DNA from 3 places in the Lysinibacillus sp. NPDC093216 genome. Region 2 is predicted to be linked to each of the others. Evidence: riboswitches for the same ligand, from Rfam matches in the RefSeq annotation. Region 2 holds a riboswitch; each other region holds the start of a gene.

Region 1 (5,178 bases), on a different contig from region 2:
ACCATTTATATATTTCGGAGGTATACCCAAGTCTGGCTGAAGGGATCGGTCTTGAAAACCGACAGGCGGGTAACACCGCGCGGGGGTTCGAATCCCTCTACCTCCTCCATATTTTTTCGGGTCAGTAGCTCAGTTGGTAGAGCATTAGATTGAAGCTCTAAGTGTCGGCGGTTCGATTCCGTCCTGACCCACCATCTGCGGGTGTAGTTTAATGGTAAAACCTCAGCCTTCCAAGCTGATGTCGTGAGTTCGATTCTCATCACCCGCTCCAAAATAATGGGCCTATAGCTCAGCTGGTTAGAGCGCACGCCTGATAAGCGTGAGGTCGATGGTTCGAGTCCATTTAGGCCCACCATTATTCCGAAGTAGCTCAGTTGGTAGTAGCACCTGACTGTTAATCAGGTTGTCGCAGGTTCGAGTCCTGCCTTCGGAGCCACGGCCCGTTGGTCAAGTGGTTAAGACACCGCCCTTTCACGGCGGTAACACGGGTTCGAATCCCGTACGGGTCATCAAGCATGTTGCACATTAGTGCGACATGCTTTTTTTTTGTATCTTTTGAAAACCCCTTGCTATGCGAGGGGTTCTAAAGAGCTTCTAGCTATGGACGAGAAAAAAACCCAGCCGTACAATGAAATCAGGTCTGGTCAACCGTGACTTCGTACGAAAGGGGATCAGCGTAAAAAAGGGGCAAATCCATGCTCAACAGTTATTCCCTCTGTAATTTCCCCTAATTTTAATAATGTCTACTCAAAATGGGCATCATAATCCATAAATAACTTTAGTTTTAGAAAAATAAAAGAGAGATGCTATAAAATATTGAACAAAGTATTTCATATATAAAATATGTATGTTTTCTGGCAGATTTTATCGTGGTGATTATAGTTCCATTCCTCTAATATGAGGGGAGATGGAGGAATTCAATATGAATTTACATGAAGTACAGCGGTTTTTAGAACTTTATCAAGTAGAACAAAATGAATCAAAAACATGGCTAGACAATAAATTACAGCAAATTAAAATAGCAGGCGAATATATACCGACAACGGAAGAATTAATCTTTGGTGCGCGAGTAGCATGGCGCAATAGTAATAAGTGTATTGGTCGATTGTTTTGGCAATCGCTGCATGTTGTTGATGCCCGTGATATTTCAAAAGAAGAGGATATTTTCAACGCATTGCTTGAACATATTCAATATGCAACAAATGATGGAAAAATTCGTCCAACAATAACGATTTTTGCACCGGGGCGTGTACGTATATGGAATCATCAGCTAATCCGTTATGCTGGCTATGAAACGGAATCTGGAATCGTTGGTGATCTGCATTCTGTTGAGTTTACAAAAGTATGTGAGTCACTCGGCTGGCAAGGTAAGAGAACAGCATTTGACGTGCTTCCACTCGTTGTACAGGTGGATGGAAGGGAACCACAAGTGGTTACTATCCCTGACGAATATGTACTAGAGGTACCTATTCGTCATCCGGAATCTGCTCAAGTAGAGAAGCTAGGATTAAAATGGTATGCAGTGCCGATTATTTCAAGCATGCGCTTTCAAATGGCAGGTATTGATTTTGAGGCGGCCCCATTCAATGGTTGGTATATGGGTACAGAAATTGGAGCACGTAATTTAGCAGATCATGAGCGTTACAATATGTTGCCTGCTATAGCAGAAATTTTCAATCTTGATACAACTAAACAGGCTTCTCTATGGCGTGATCGCGCATTAGTTGAGCTGAATATTGCCGTTCTGCATTCCTTTAAAGAAGACGGTGTCAGCATAGTAGATCATCATACAGCTGCACAGCAATTTAAATTGTTTGAGGAAACAGAAGCAGCAGCGGATCGAAAGGTTACTGGCAATTGGACGTGGTTGATTCCACCTCTCTCACCAGCTACGACTCATATTTTCCATAAACCTTATGTTAATGTTTACAATACACCAAATTACTTTTATCAGAAACCACCTTATTAGTAGAGAAAGGCAGCACACTTTAAGATTGTGCAAATACAAAGCGACCCATGATCAATTATGCCGAGGCATAATTTAATCATGAGCCGCCCTTTTTAATTCACATATTCATTTTTAGAAGCCCTAAATGAACATATAAAGAGAATAAATGTTACGACAACAAATAACCAGCCGGTGATATTCCAACCACCGAATAAATCATGTAAATAACCAAATAAGATTGGACCGATTGCGGCTAATAAATATCCTAGTGATTGCGCAAATCCTGATAAATCAGCTGCCTCAAAAGCTGTACGGGTACGTAGTGTAAAGAACATCATCGCTAATGCGAATGAAGCGCCTCCGGCTAAGCCTAGTAGCACCATCCACAGTACAGCGAGGGTCGTCCATTCCATGACTACTCCGATAAAGCCAACTAAGTAAAATACTGTAAACATTAATACGAGAGGACGTTGAGATGTCATTTTACTAGCGATAATAGGAACAGCTAAAGCCATTGGAACTTGTGAAAATTGCATGATGGAAAACATCCAGCCTGCGCGATCTGCAGCTAATCCTTGTGATATATATATTTCAGGAATCCAAGCGGCGGTTGTGTAGAATAATAATGACTGAAATCCCATAGCCCCTGCTACTGCCCAAGTAACAGGTGATTTCCATAATGGTGTACGTTCTTTCGTAGTCTTATTAGTCGGTTCAGGCTTATTAAATTTCAACTGTGGAATCCAAATTACAATAGTTAACACCACAAGAACAAGTGAAATGGCCAGTGCACCTTGCCAACCAAGTGATGAATTGGCAACAGGATAGCTAATGCCAGCACCGAGTCCAGCCGTCAAATTCATCGACATTGTGAAAAATGCCATAAGTAAACCTACGTGAAAGGGAAATTTCAATTTAAGTAATCCTGGAATTAGTACATTACCAAATGAAATGGCTATACCAATTAGCATCGTACCAAATACGAGTAAACTAGTTGTGCCAAGGGAGCGTAGTACAATCCCTCCCCCTAAAAGAATAGTTGATAAAAATAATGTTAATTCTAGTCCAAATTTACGTGCGACAATTGGAGCGAATGGTGAAATGATTGCAAATGCTAGCAATGGGATCGTTGTTAGAAAGCCTGCTAGTATATTGGATATGCCGAGGTCTTCACGGATAAAGGAAATGATAGGTCCAACAACTGTTAGCGGCATCCGTAATGTCGAGGCAATACAAATTATTCCGATAACGAGCAATAAGGTTGTACCTTTCCAGTTAATTTTCCTGCTAGGATAAGTATCGGTATGTTCATGAGTAGTCAGATAAATCCCCCCTTGTTAGAACAAACTTGATTGAATCACTATACCACTTTATCACAATAATAAAAATAGTGGAAAATTCACAAAATATAGAATATTAATCGAGTTATTGAAATGCCATAGGTCGTATGTTAAACTAATACCCATCATAAATTTAATATTTAATGCCTCATGTTTGTAGTGAGGTAGAGGTCGCGGTATTTAAGAGTATGTTAATGGAAATGACAAGCATTAGAGAAATTAGCTGAAAGGAAATACTGCCGAAGTGTGAGGGGACTTGAAAACCTCATGCTGGGGCTGTCTCCGAAAGGAACAGAACTGTCACGTTTGAACAACGTGTTGAGCTATCATTTTGAAGGAACAGAGGATTTACTTAGCCATCACAGCAACGTTCATGTGATGGCATTTTTTTCGCCTCTTAAAAAAGGAAGGAAGCTATATCGTGAGTGAAATAAAAGTCAATCAGCTCGGTCATAAAGCACCGAAGCTGAAAAAAGAATTAAAAAGCCGTCATATTACAATGATTTCATTAGGCGGTACAATCGGTACTGGATTGTTTTTAGCTAGTGGAGGTGCCATTGCGCAAGCAGGCCCTGGCGGTGCACTACTCGCCTATGCATTAATCGGTATCATGGTGTATTTTTTAATGACGAGCTTAGGGGAAATGGCAGCTTATATGCCATCATCGGGCTCATTTAGTACGTATGCTACAAAATTTGTAGACCCAGCTCTAGGCTTTGCGCTTGGCTGGAACTACTGGTACAACTGGGCAATTACAATTGCGGCAGAAATTTCTGCTGTCTCATTAATTATGAAATATTGGTTCCCAGATAGCTCATCAGCACTTTGGACTGTTTTATTTATTGCTGTCGTTTTAACGTTTAATCTATTATCTGTAAAAAGCTATGGTGAAAGTGAATATTGGTTTGCCATGATAAAGGTTGTAACTGTCATCATTTTTATTATTATCAGTTTCCTAATGATTTTTGGTATTTTAGGAGGAAACGCTCCGGTAGGCTTTACGAATTTCTTTATCAGTGATGGACCATTCCACGGTGGATTTCTTGCTACATTTGGTATTTTCTTAGCTGCTGGATTCTCGTTCCAAGGGACAGAGCTACTTGGAATAACAGCAGGTGAAACAGATGATCCTGGTAAAAATATTCCGAAAGCTGTTAAGTCTGTTTTCTGGAGAATTCTTTTATTCTATATTTTAGCGATCGGTGCAATTGGGCTGCTGATTCCATTTACAGACTCACGTTTGCTATCTGAAGATATCGCTGTTTCACCATTTACACTGGTGTTCGACCGTTTAGGAATTGCCTTTGCTGCTTCATTGATGAATGCTATCATTTTAACGGCAATGCTGTCAGCAGGGAATTCAGGGCTGTACGCATCTTCTCGTATGCTTTGGCAATTGGCAGTAGATGGACATGCACCGAAATTTTTCGCTAAACTAAGCCGTCGAGGTATTCCGATTTACGCATTACTGGCGACTTTAGCTGTAGGCTCCCTAGCATTTTTAGCTTCATTCTTTGGTGATGGTGTAGTCTATATGTGGCTTCTAAATGCCTCTGGGATGTCTGGCTTCATTGCTTGGCTAGGAATTGCATTTAGCCATTACCGTTTCCGTCGAGCATTCGAGGTACAGGGCTTAGATCCGAAATTGTTACCGTATAAAGCAAGGCTATTCCCATTCGGCCCGCTATTTGCCTTTACGGTTTGTATGATTGTTGTTATTGGACAAAACTACAATGCCTTTATGGGTAATACAATAGACTGGTATGGAGTCCTTGTCTCCTATATCGGTATTCCACTGTTCTTATTCTTATGGCTTGGCTATAAAATCAAGCATAAAACTAAAATGCTTCCATTAGAGCAATGTGATTTAAAAGTCGAACAATAAAAAAT
Region 2 (5,178 bases):
AAAAGGTTATTTAACAGAATGCTATGATGAAAAACGTGAAAAGCAACAAAATGTAACGTTCACAGTAAAATGGGACGTTAAAGAAAGAATCATGAATACCGTTCCTACAGAATAAAACGAAAAGGATTGCCATCCCACATTTATGGATGACAATCCTTTTTATGTATACAATAGAAGTTAATTGTAGCGAAGATTGGGCAACTCCTTGGAGTAGCGTCATAAATGGACAAGCGAAGTAGCTCCATTGGACGCCCCCAGTAAAGCGTCGTGATGGAACAGAAATCACCCCCTCGTTATGATGATGAGTTTAGGGATGACATGTTGCTAAAGCGTATGTCATGTGAATTGGCTGATTGGAGTGGAGGCTGGGCGACTCCTTGGGGATCAGCAATAGAGGAACGAAGGCTAAGAACATCACGTCCTGTGATAACGCCTTCGTAACCAACATCGTGTTGGCCCGAGACCCTGGAGCGAGCATAGCGAGTGAAGCGGCTCATCGGACGCCCCCAGGAAGCTCTGCTCTGCGCGAAAGCGAAGCGTCAGCAACAAATGTTTTCTGTAGCGAAAAGCAAAGCGACAGCTACAAAGCGCCTAGCCAGAACGGAAATCACCCCCTCGTTTATGTTTACGAATCATTTTTCTAATTTATAGTTGTGCACGTCTTTCTTTTAAAAGTACATCTATTAACCCAATAAATGCCTCCAAAATATTAAGTGAGTGTTGAATCATTTCTTCTATGTTATTAATTGACAGTTCATTCACTAATTTTTGTGCGGCCATATGTACTAATTCATGTGGTTGTTCAATATGACGATATTCTGGTAAGTTCTGATATTCCTCAAAATGTCCGTAATACCATTTTCCAAACATACATTGATGATACGTTTTTATCGTTTCTTTCTGACCAGCCTTTTGAATAGCATTTCGTAAAAAGCTAGCATGATCCATTAACCTTGCTGCCAATTGGCTAACTACCGTTTGCTCTGATGGTTTTCTGATTGTCGGTGCAATAGCTTTTAACATTTCAGATACTTGATTTTGTATTATATCCGAGAAGTCACTAGAATGTGATAATTCCGTCGTCGTTTCCGCTAAACGACCTACAGCTATTACATTTTCTTCTGATGCAACTGTTATTTGATGAATACCATGTGCTGCTTCTTCAATATTTCTACTTGTTACAGTCAGATTAGCAATATTGTCCTTCATGACACTTATAAAGTCAGTTAAATAATGTTCGACTTCTTTAATATTTGTTATTGTATTATGTAATTTCTTATCAATGACTGAGCGAATCTTTGTCATTTCTTGCAATGAACCTTTCGAGCTGTTGGCTAAATTCCCTACCTCCATCGCGACAACATTAAAGCCTTTTCCATGCTCACCAGCACGTGCGGCTTCAATAGAGGCATTTAAAGATAGTAGTTGCGTTTGATCGGCAATCCCGGTTACACCTTTACTGATATCATCCATTTTAGTCATTTCATCATTCAGTTGCTCTGTTGAATTTGCTCCTTTGGTCAACAGCTCCTGAACCATTTCACCTTTTGAAATGGATGATTCCATTTCTTCTACAAGTAGTAATGAATGCTGTTTTATTTCTTGAATGTTTGCATTAACATTTTGCTCAACCGCAAGCACCTCCTCTGTATTTGACGACATTTCTTCACTCATTGCTGAAATATCCCCTACACTCGTAGAGACATTTTGAACCTTTAAAGCCGTTTGAAAATTAATTAACTCCATATGCGCTAGTACAAAGTCTAAAATCGCATTTTTCACATCAATACTTTCCTGCTCAAGTTCCAATTCCAAAATTCGCTTTTTTAATATTTGTATTTCTAAATCGTTGTGCTTCTCAACGCTTTCATCCATTGACTTTTGAAATAAACCAAATAACCCCATACAAACTTCCACCTTCCCTTTGGTAAAACATGTCATATTTTATTATATAACAATAGAATTAGATAAAGTATTAAATTGATGTGAACAAAAAAGGATGTGCCTTTTACTGACACATCCTCTTCAACATTATATGAAAAGCGCTTGTTCTAAAATCAATTATGCCCTTCTTTCCGTCGCTTTGGCTGTTCTATCCACGATTTTGGTGGCTCTATCCATGAATTTGAGTGCTCTATCCACGACTTTGGTGGTTCTATCTACGACTTTGGGTGCTCTATCCACGATTTTGGTGGCTCTATCCACGAATTTGACTTTGGGTGCTCTATCCATCTTTGACTCTTTTAAATTGCGTCCGAAGGCATTAGGCCAACAAATGTTTTTTGCGCGAAAGCGTAGCGTCAGCGGCACGAAGTTGATCACTCAGTTGTCGCTACACTTTCTGTACAAAAGACATTTCCTGAAATAAATTAAATTCATCATGTAATGCATTTGCTGCACGAATCATTTCGTCCTGAGGTACAACGACAGACACTTTTATTTCAGAAGTACTTACCATTTTTACAGGGATATCTTCACGGCGTAGACGATCAAACATTCGGGCAGCCACCCCTGGATTAGATGCCATACCAGATCCAATAATGGAAACTTTCGCTAAACCAATTTCAAAATCAGCAAAACTAAATCCTAGTGATACTTTACTATCTTCTAGTACACGTAATGCTTCAGCGAACTCCTCTTTTAAAATGGTAAATGATACAGTCGGCTTTAAGCCATCAATTATTGCTTGTACGATTATATCGACGTTTATACGATTTTCCGCAAGTATTGTGAACATATCTGCTAACGAAGCATTAGAATAAGCATCATAACCAATCGTTAAGCGAATAACGTCTGACTCATAGGCAACACCTCGTACAATTAAATTTTTTTCCATTTCAACTTCCTCCTTCAATAAAGTACCTACTGTATCTATTTCGCTCGACCTAATGATAACCGGGATTTGAAACTTCTTTGCTAACTCTACAGCTCGCGGGTGTAAAATTTGTGACCCTAAGTTTGATAGCTCTAGCATCTCATCATAGGAAATTTCTTTTAGCTTTTGTGCCCCAGCAACATGACTTGGATCAGCTGTATAGACTCCATCCACATTCGTGTAAATATCTACCCGCTTCGCCTTCAATTTTGCTGCAATGGCTATAGCCGTCGTTTCCGCCCCACCTTTACCTAACGTCGTAATATTCCGTAAATTATCGATACCCTGTTCCCCAGCAACGACTACGATTTTCCCCTGTACAAAATGCTCTTCTATTCGTCTAGCATCCATCCCATCAATACGGGCATTGCTATACATAGCATCAGTTTCAATGCCTGCCTGCCAGCCCGTTAATGACACAGCATCATATCCTTCCTCCTGTAAAGCAATTGCCACTAATGTACTAGTAAGTTGTGAGCTTGTTGAAAGTAATGCGTCTAGTTCACGCTTAGATGCATTGTCTGATAAATCACGAACCATCTTTGTTAATTCTTTAGATATACTCCTCATAGCTGTAGTGACAACGACAACATCAAAACCTCTTTCCTTTTCTGCAATCGCCTTTTGCGCAACATTTTGAATGTGCTCTGTTGATGCTAATGCAGCACCACCAAATTTCATCACAACTCTCGCCATCTTTATCATTCTCCTTCGTATTCAATCATTTTACTGATTATAAAGTAGCTATGCTTTTGCAGCTTTTCACAAAATAACACCACAAAAGCAAATAGCACCCCTTCACCTCTTAGGTAAAAGTAACAGACTTGAAAAAATGTTGTTTCGGAAAACTAAAAAGGCAGCTCCTCACATAACGTGAAAGCTGCCTATAACATGTACAATAAAGTAACTTGCGCATGTGTGATAGCTCTCCGAAACGTTTAGAATCGACAGTCTTACATCTCTTAAATGTAAAACCAGCACAGCATCGGAAACAACGATGCTCCACTTCGGCAAGTTCCCCTTTCATACATTTTCACTGGACTTGTTCGTCCTCGCATGTACTACTCTTGAACCTTGCACCTCTATCATCACTAAATAGTGATCGTATTTAATTGAACCTTAGTGAAGAAATTTCCAATTCAATAAGTAGAAACTACTAAAAAAACTAAGGCGCCGTATATAACATCGCTTTATTGAAGAGCAATGTTATATACAACCTTAGCATACGTCTAATCCTTTGACAATGTGTCTTGTCGAAAATCAATTTCGCCTTGGCGTAATTGCCGCTGACGCTTCGCTTTCGCGCAGAAGACATTTGCCGCTGACGCTTCGCTTTCGCACAGATAAACAATGCGTCCGAAGGCTTTATTTTCATTCAGTAGGTGTTTGTACACCCACTGAAAAGGAATTCCATCTGCATTCATCTCACTACCTTTAGAGGTGAGAGTCTTCTGCTGAATGAAAATAAGCATGAATATTGCTAGCAAGATTAGCAGGCATCCCTGCTTCTTGTAATGCCTGCATACTTGCCTCACGAATTTTTTTGACAGAACCAAAATGCTTGAGTAATTGTTGTTTTCGCTTTGGACCAATTCCCTCTATATTATCGAGGACAGATTGTATAGCGTGTTTCTCATGCTGCTGTCGTAAGAAGGTTATAGCAAAGCGGTGTACTTCATCCTGAATTCGTTGTAATAAGTAGAATCCATCACTTGTACGTTTTAACGCAATAACTTCTGGTGGATCACCAAATAGAAGCTGTGAAGTATTATGCTTTTCATCTTTTGCTAATCCGGCAATTGGAATGACAAGGCCGAGCTCATCCTCTAATACTTCACGCGCGACTTCCATTTGTCCCTTCCCACCATCTATTAGTACTAAATCCGGTAAAGGTAGACCATCTTTTAATACACGTGTGTATCGACGACGTATTACTTCCTGCATTGCCCCGTAATCATCGTGCTTGGCGGCGGTACGTGTTTTGTATTTTCGATACTCCTTCTTCGCAGGTTTTCCATCGATAAATACAACCATTGCAGATACAGCATCTGTCCCATGCATATGACTATTATCGAAGGCTTCAATCCGTAACGGCGTAGAAATGCCCATCGCTTCACCGAGCGCCTCACATGCTCCTATTGTGCGCTCTTCCTGACGTTCAATAAGCTGGAACTTCGCTGCTACAGCAATTTCAGCATTTTTCGTCGCTAATTCAACTAGCTCTTTTTTTTGCCCACGTTTTGGTGTCAGTACCTTAACTTCTAGTAATTCCGTTAAAATATCTGCATCAATAGATTGTGGGA
Region 3 (5,178 bases), on a different contig from region 2:
CAGCTCCAGTAGCAGCTCCAGTAGCAGCAGCACCTAAAGCAGTTGTAGCTGTAGATGATTCACGTGTAACAATTGAAAAAATGAGCCGTCGTCGCCAAACAATTGCAAAACGCTTACTTGAAGTAAAACAATCTACAGCAATGTTAACTACATTCAACGAAGTAGATATGACAAACGTTATGGCTTTACGCTCTCGTAAAAAAGACCAATTCTTCGAGTCAACTGGCTCTAAACTTGGTTTCATGTCATTCTTCACAAAAGCTGTAGTTGCAGCGCTTAAAAAATACCCATATGTGAACGCACAAATCAATGGTGATGAAATTCACTTAAACAACTTCTTTGATATCGGTGTAGCTGTATCAACAGAAGAAGGTTTAGTAGTACCGGTTGTACGTGACGCTGACCGCAAAAACTTTGCTGAAATTGAAGATTCAATTGCAGACCTAGCTAAAAAAGCACGCGACAAAAAATTAGGTTTATCTGATCTTCAAGGTGGCTCATTCACAATTACAAATGGTGGTGTATTCGGTTCATTAATGTCTACACCTATCATGAATGGTACACAAGCTGGTATTCTTGGTATGCATACTATCAAAAAACGTCCAGTTGAAGTGAATGGTGAAGTAGAAATTCGCCCAATGATGTACTTAGCTCTTTCTTATGACCACCGTATTATCGATGGTAAAGATTCTGTAGGCTTCCTTAAAACTGTTAAAGAACTACTTGAAAACCCAGAAGATTTATTATTAAATTCTTAATTCCTGAGTTTATTAAAACCTTGCAAACATTGTTTTGCAGGGTTTTTTTCTTTTTATGGAGCAACTCTTAAGAAAGCGACGGAAAGAGAACGAAGCGATGGATAGAAGAGCTAAAGTGACGGAAAAAGTATTCGTAGCGACGGATAGAAGTGCAGAATCGACGGAAAGATGAGCCAGAGCGACGGAAAGAAAACCAAGCGACTGAAAGAAGAGCCAAAATGACAGATAAAGTATTCATAGCGACGGATAGAAGAGCTGAATCGACGGATAGAAAAGCCAAAGCGACGGAAAGAGAACGAAGCGATGGATAGAAGAGCTAAAGTGACGGAAAAAGTATTCATAGCGACGGATAGAAGAACCAAGGTGACGGAAAGAAAAGCCAGAGCGACGGAAAGAAAACGAAGCGATGGATAGAAGAGCTAAAGTGACGGATAAAGCATTCATAGCGACGGAAAGAAAAGCTGAATCGACGGAAAGAAAAGCCAGAGCGACGGTAAGAAAACGAATCGATGGATAGAAGAGCTAAAGTGACGGATAAAGTACTCGTAGCGACGGATAGAAAAGCTGAATCGACGGAAAGAAAACGAATCGACGGATAGAAGAGCTAAAGTGACGGAAAAAGTATTCGTAGCGATACGGATTTTCTAAAGAATCGGCTTTTCATTTACATTATTATAACTGCATCCAAGTATATAAATTGGGTAAAGTTCGTATAAAGAAGCATAGGCGACTTTACGGATTCTTTCGGCAAAGCGGCAGTCTTAATCATTTTCAACTTTGCAAAAGTGTATATAAGGCATAAAAAGGATAAAAAACCCTAATATTGTAATTAGTCAGAAAAGTAATAAAATTATCTTGACGAACACATTAGCTTTATAGTAGTATCTTAATATCAATTAAATATACAAACCTCACATTTATCCTATTGTGAGGTAGAGGCGCGGTATTTATTAGTTCATTGTTGAGTATAAGCAAGCGAAGACGCAATGGAGAAGGAACTATCGCCGAAGTATAAAAGGAGCTCGTACTTTTATGCTGGGTCTGCAGTGAATAAGTGCAGGACTGTCCTAGTAAATTATTTTCCAGATTTACTAGGTTGTGCTATCTCGGAATGATGGAATTATAGTGAGGATTTGGGCAACTGTTAAAAAAGTAAGACCTAAGTTCAGTACTTAGGTCTTTTTTGGTACAGTTGTCTTATTTTTTTATAGAAAAGGGGAATGTTACATGAAAAGAAAATCGTTGGTATTAATGTTGACCGTCATGACTGCAATTTTGCTAGCAGCTTGTGGTGCTGGTGACAAAAAGGATACGACGTCATCTAGTAATGACGGTAACAAGACGAGTACGGAAGAAGGCGGCGGCCAATTCCGTATTGGGATGGAAGCAGGTTATGCTCCGTTTAACTGGACACAGCAGGGTGATTCAAATGGCGCAGTAAAAATTGCGGATAATGCAGAATATGCAGGTGGTTATGATGTACAAATGGCGAAAAAGATCGCTGAGGGCTTAGGAAAAGAATTGGTTATCGTAAAATTGGAATGGGATGGCTTAGTACCAGCACTACAATCCAATAAAATCGATGCAATCATTGCTGGTATGTCACCTACAAAAGAGCGTAAGCAAACAGTTGACTTCACTGAAAACTACTATACATCTGATTTTGTTATGGTCATTAAAAAAGGCAGCAAATATGAAAAAGCAACTTCTATCCAAGATTTCTCTGGTGCTAAAATCACATCACAATTAAATACATCTAACTACAATGTCATCGATCAAATCAAAGATGTAAAAAAACAAACTGCAATGGATAACTTCCCAGCAATGCGCGTTGCATTAGAAGCTGGAAAAATTGACGGCTATGTAGCTGAACGTCCAGAAGGTATTTCCGCTGCTGCTGCAAATGATAAGTTCGCGTATGTGAAGTTTGAAAAAGGCTTCGATACAGATATTTCAAATACATCCATTGCAGTTGGTTTACGTAAAGGCGATGCAAATCTTGAAAAAATCAATGAAATCTTAAAAGGTATTTCTGAAGATGATCGCCAAAAAATTATGGAAGAAGCCATTCACCAACAACCAGCAGCACAATAACATGATGGCACGGGCTATCTGCTAGTCCGTGCCATCTCATTACAATTTATAATCTTTCTAAATAATAATAATGTCTGAGCTAAAAGTTTCATAAAATAAAAGAAACAAAGGCTCCAGCCAAAACAGGATACTGTAACGAACAAGCAACACGACGTTGTTAGGAGGAACATCATGAGTTTTGATTGGATTATTTCTATTGTTGAGAACAACTGGCAAATGTTTTTACGAGGTGCGTATTATACATTACTTATTTCTATTAGTAGTACAATTATTGGTGCACTTATCGGATTTTTCATCGGAATTATGCATACCATTAAGGTTCGTAAAAAAGGTGTAAAGTTCTATAGCTTAAAGCTCATTAATTTTATACTAACATGCTATGTCGAATTTTTCCGTGGTACACCAATGATTGTACAAGCAATGGTTGTATTTTTCGGATTAGATATTGCATTTGGCATTGATATGCACTTTATTACGGCAGGTATTTTAGTTGTTTCATTAAACACAGGTGCTTATATGGCTGAAATTGTTCGCGGTGGTATTGTATCCATTGATAAAGGGCAGTACGAGGCCGCATCTGCAATTGGTATGAACCATTTTCAAATTATGCTACATGTTGTATTACCACAAGTTGCGCGAAATATATTGCCTGCAACAGGTAACCAATTAATTATGAATATTAAAGATACAGCAGTATTAAACGTTATCGGGGTTACGGAATTGTTCTTCCAAACAAAATCGATCGCGGGTAATAACTTCCGCTATTTTGAATCCTTCTTTATAGCTTGTGTCCTTTATTTCATCATGACATTCACAGCATCGAGAATCTTACTGTATATTGAAAAACGACTGGACGGACCAGATGCCTACCAAAAAGAACAGAAAGAAGCAGTATAGGGGGACGAACAAGTGACAGTTATTAAAATAGAGCATTTAAGTAAATCATTTGGTCGTAACCAAGTGTTAAAGGATGTAAATTTCCAAGTAGAAAAAGGTGAGGTTGTCTGCTTAATCGGTTCTTCTGGATCAGGTAAATCAACATTACTACGCTGCATTAATTTACTGGAAACACCAAGTGGTGGTCAAATTATTTACAAAGGTGAAAACATTTTAGATGAAAAGCATAATATCCAAGAATACCGTACACATTTAGGTATGGTATTCCAGCAATTTAACTTATTCAACAATCATAATGTGCTAAAAAACTGTACAGTTGGTCAAATGAAAGTATTAAAGCGTTCAAAGGCAGAAGCCGACGAAGTTGCTTTAAAATATTTGCAGATTGTTGGTATGGATAAATACGTCAATGCCAAGCCACGACAACTATCTGGCGGTCAAAAACAGCGTGTAGCGATTGCACGAGCATTGTCAATGAGCCCAGATGTAATGCTGTTTGATGAACCGACGTCAGCACTGGATCCAGAGATGGTCGGTGAAGTGTTGAAGGTAATGCGCCAGCTAGCGGATGCTGGGAATACGATGTTAATTGTTACACATGAAATGGAATTTGCCAAAGAAGTAGCGGATCGCGTCGTATTTATGGATAAAGGTGTAATTGTAGAGGAAGGACCACCATCACAGGTATTAGTAAATCCTCAGAATGAACGGACAAAAGAGTTTTTAAAACGAACATTAAAATAACGTTCGATTACAATAACAAAAAAAAGTGAGTCCAAATTAATGGGCTCACTTATTTTCTAGAATTCCATTCTGCGTATAAAATAAAGCAAATTGCAAATGCAACGGCTAGGATAAAAAACCATTGCGGTACACTACCAAAGCTCATAGTAACACCTCGAAGTAAAAATTTTTATTATGGATATGGTTAAAAAACGATAGTTATGGAGAAAATATGATCTTCTATGGTTTTTTTCTCCACAAAAGTTCAAAAATATTATAAAATAAGCAGTAGACATTAGCTTCGTGCTAGTAAAGAGAGGTAGAGAGATTATGTTACATTTAAAATGGAAAGATGCTCCAACAGTACGCACAGTTACTTGTAAGCATACTAATGCATCAAAATATTTAGTTTCAAACGTATTAACAGTAGGGAAACAATATGATGTGAAAAATGAAACAGAAGAATTCATTTTTATTATCGATAACACTGGTAATATCGGTGGCTACTATAAAGATTATTTCGAATAAAAATCAAAGGGTGGTTCAGATTTTTCTGAGCCACCCTTCTTTGTTGGAAAAAAGGAATCATTCCTTCTTAAAGGTCTTCAAGTCAGCTACATCCTGTAATTGCTGTTTTTCCTGTTCTGTAGCTGTATGAAGGGCGAAGACGTCTTTGATAGCTGTCTTCAGCTCATGTTGTGTTTCT

The links. Region 2 has a riboswitch for lysine ahead of ACQKOG_RS07375 (aspartate kinase). Riboswitches for the same ligand answer to the same signal wherever they lie in the genome.
Positions count from the first base shown of each region.
Region 1: linked by a shared signal. The riboswitch ahead of ACQKOG_RS26925 (amino acid permease) and the one ahead of ACQKOG_RS07375 (aspartate kinase) in region 2 are both predicted to bind lysine.
Region 3: linked by a shared signal. The riboswitch ahead of ACQKOG_RS13440 (transporter substrate-binding domain-containing protein) and the one ahead of ACQKOG_RS07375 (aspartate kinase) in region 2 are both predicted to bind lysine.

Region 1 covers NZ_JBNNVB010000055.1:911-6,088, forward strand. The annotation lists tRNA gene ACQKOG_RS26880 (tRNA-Ala) at 1-4, shown strand, start outside; tRNA gene ACQKOG_RS26885 (tRNA-Ser) at 17-109, shown strand; tRNA gene ACQKOG_RS26890 (tRNA-Phe) at 119-194, shown strand; tRNA gene ACQKOG_RS26895 (tRNA-Gly) at 198-271, shown strand; tRNA gene ACQKOG_RS26900 (tRNA-Ile) at 279-355, shown strand; tRNA gene ACQKOG_RS26905 (tRNA-Asn) at 360-436, shown strand; tRNA gene ACQKOG_RS26910 (tRNA-Glu) at 438-509, shown strand; gene ACQKOG_RS26915 (nitric oxide synthase oxygenase) at 923-1,969, shown strand; gene ACQKOG_RS26920 (CynX/NimT family MFS transporter) at 2,062-3,270, opposite strand; lysine riboswitch at 3,446-3,622, shown strand; gene ACQKOG_RS26925 (amino acid permease) at 3,710-5,173, shown strand.
Region 2 covers NZ_JBNNVB010000004.1:243,741-248,918, forward strand. The annotation lists gene ACQKOG_RS07365 (YslB family protein) at 1-115, shown strand, start outside; gene ACQKOG_RS07370 (methyl-accepting chemotaxis protein) at 646-1,905, opposite strand; gene ACQKOG_RS07375 (aspartate kinase) at 2,333-3,571, opposite strand; lysine riboswitch at 3,790-3,968, opposite strand; gene ACQKOG_RS07380 (hypothetical protein) at 4,105-4,299, opposite strand; gene uvrC (excinuclease ABC subunit UvrC) at 4,310-5,178, opposite strand, start outside.
Region 3 covers NZ_JBNNVB010000010.1:108,714-113,891, forward strand. The annotation lists gene odhB (2-oxoglutarate dehydrogenase complex dihydrolipoyllysine-residue succinyltransferase) at 1-758, shown strand, start outside; gene ACQKOG_RS13435 (hypothetical protein) at 908-1,069, shown strand; lysine riboswitch at 1,684-1,870, shown strand; gene ACQKOG_RS13440 (transporter substrate-binding domain-containing protein) at 1,986-2,852, shown strand; gene ACQKOG_RS13445 (amino acid ABC transporter permease) at 3,024-3,749, shown strand; gene ACQKOG_RS13450 (amino acid ABC transporter ATP-binding protein) at 3,762-4,493, shown strand; gene ACQKOG_RS13455 (DUF6501 family protein) at 4,803-5,000, shown strand; gene ACQKOG_RS13460 (toxic anion resistance protein) at 5,058-5,178, opposite strand, start outside.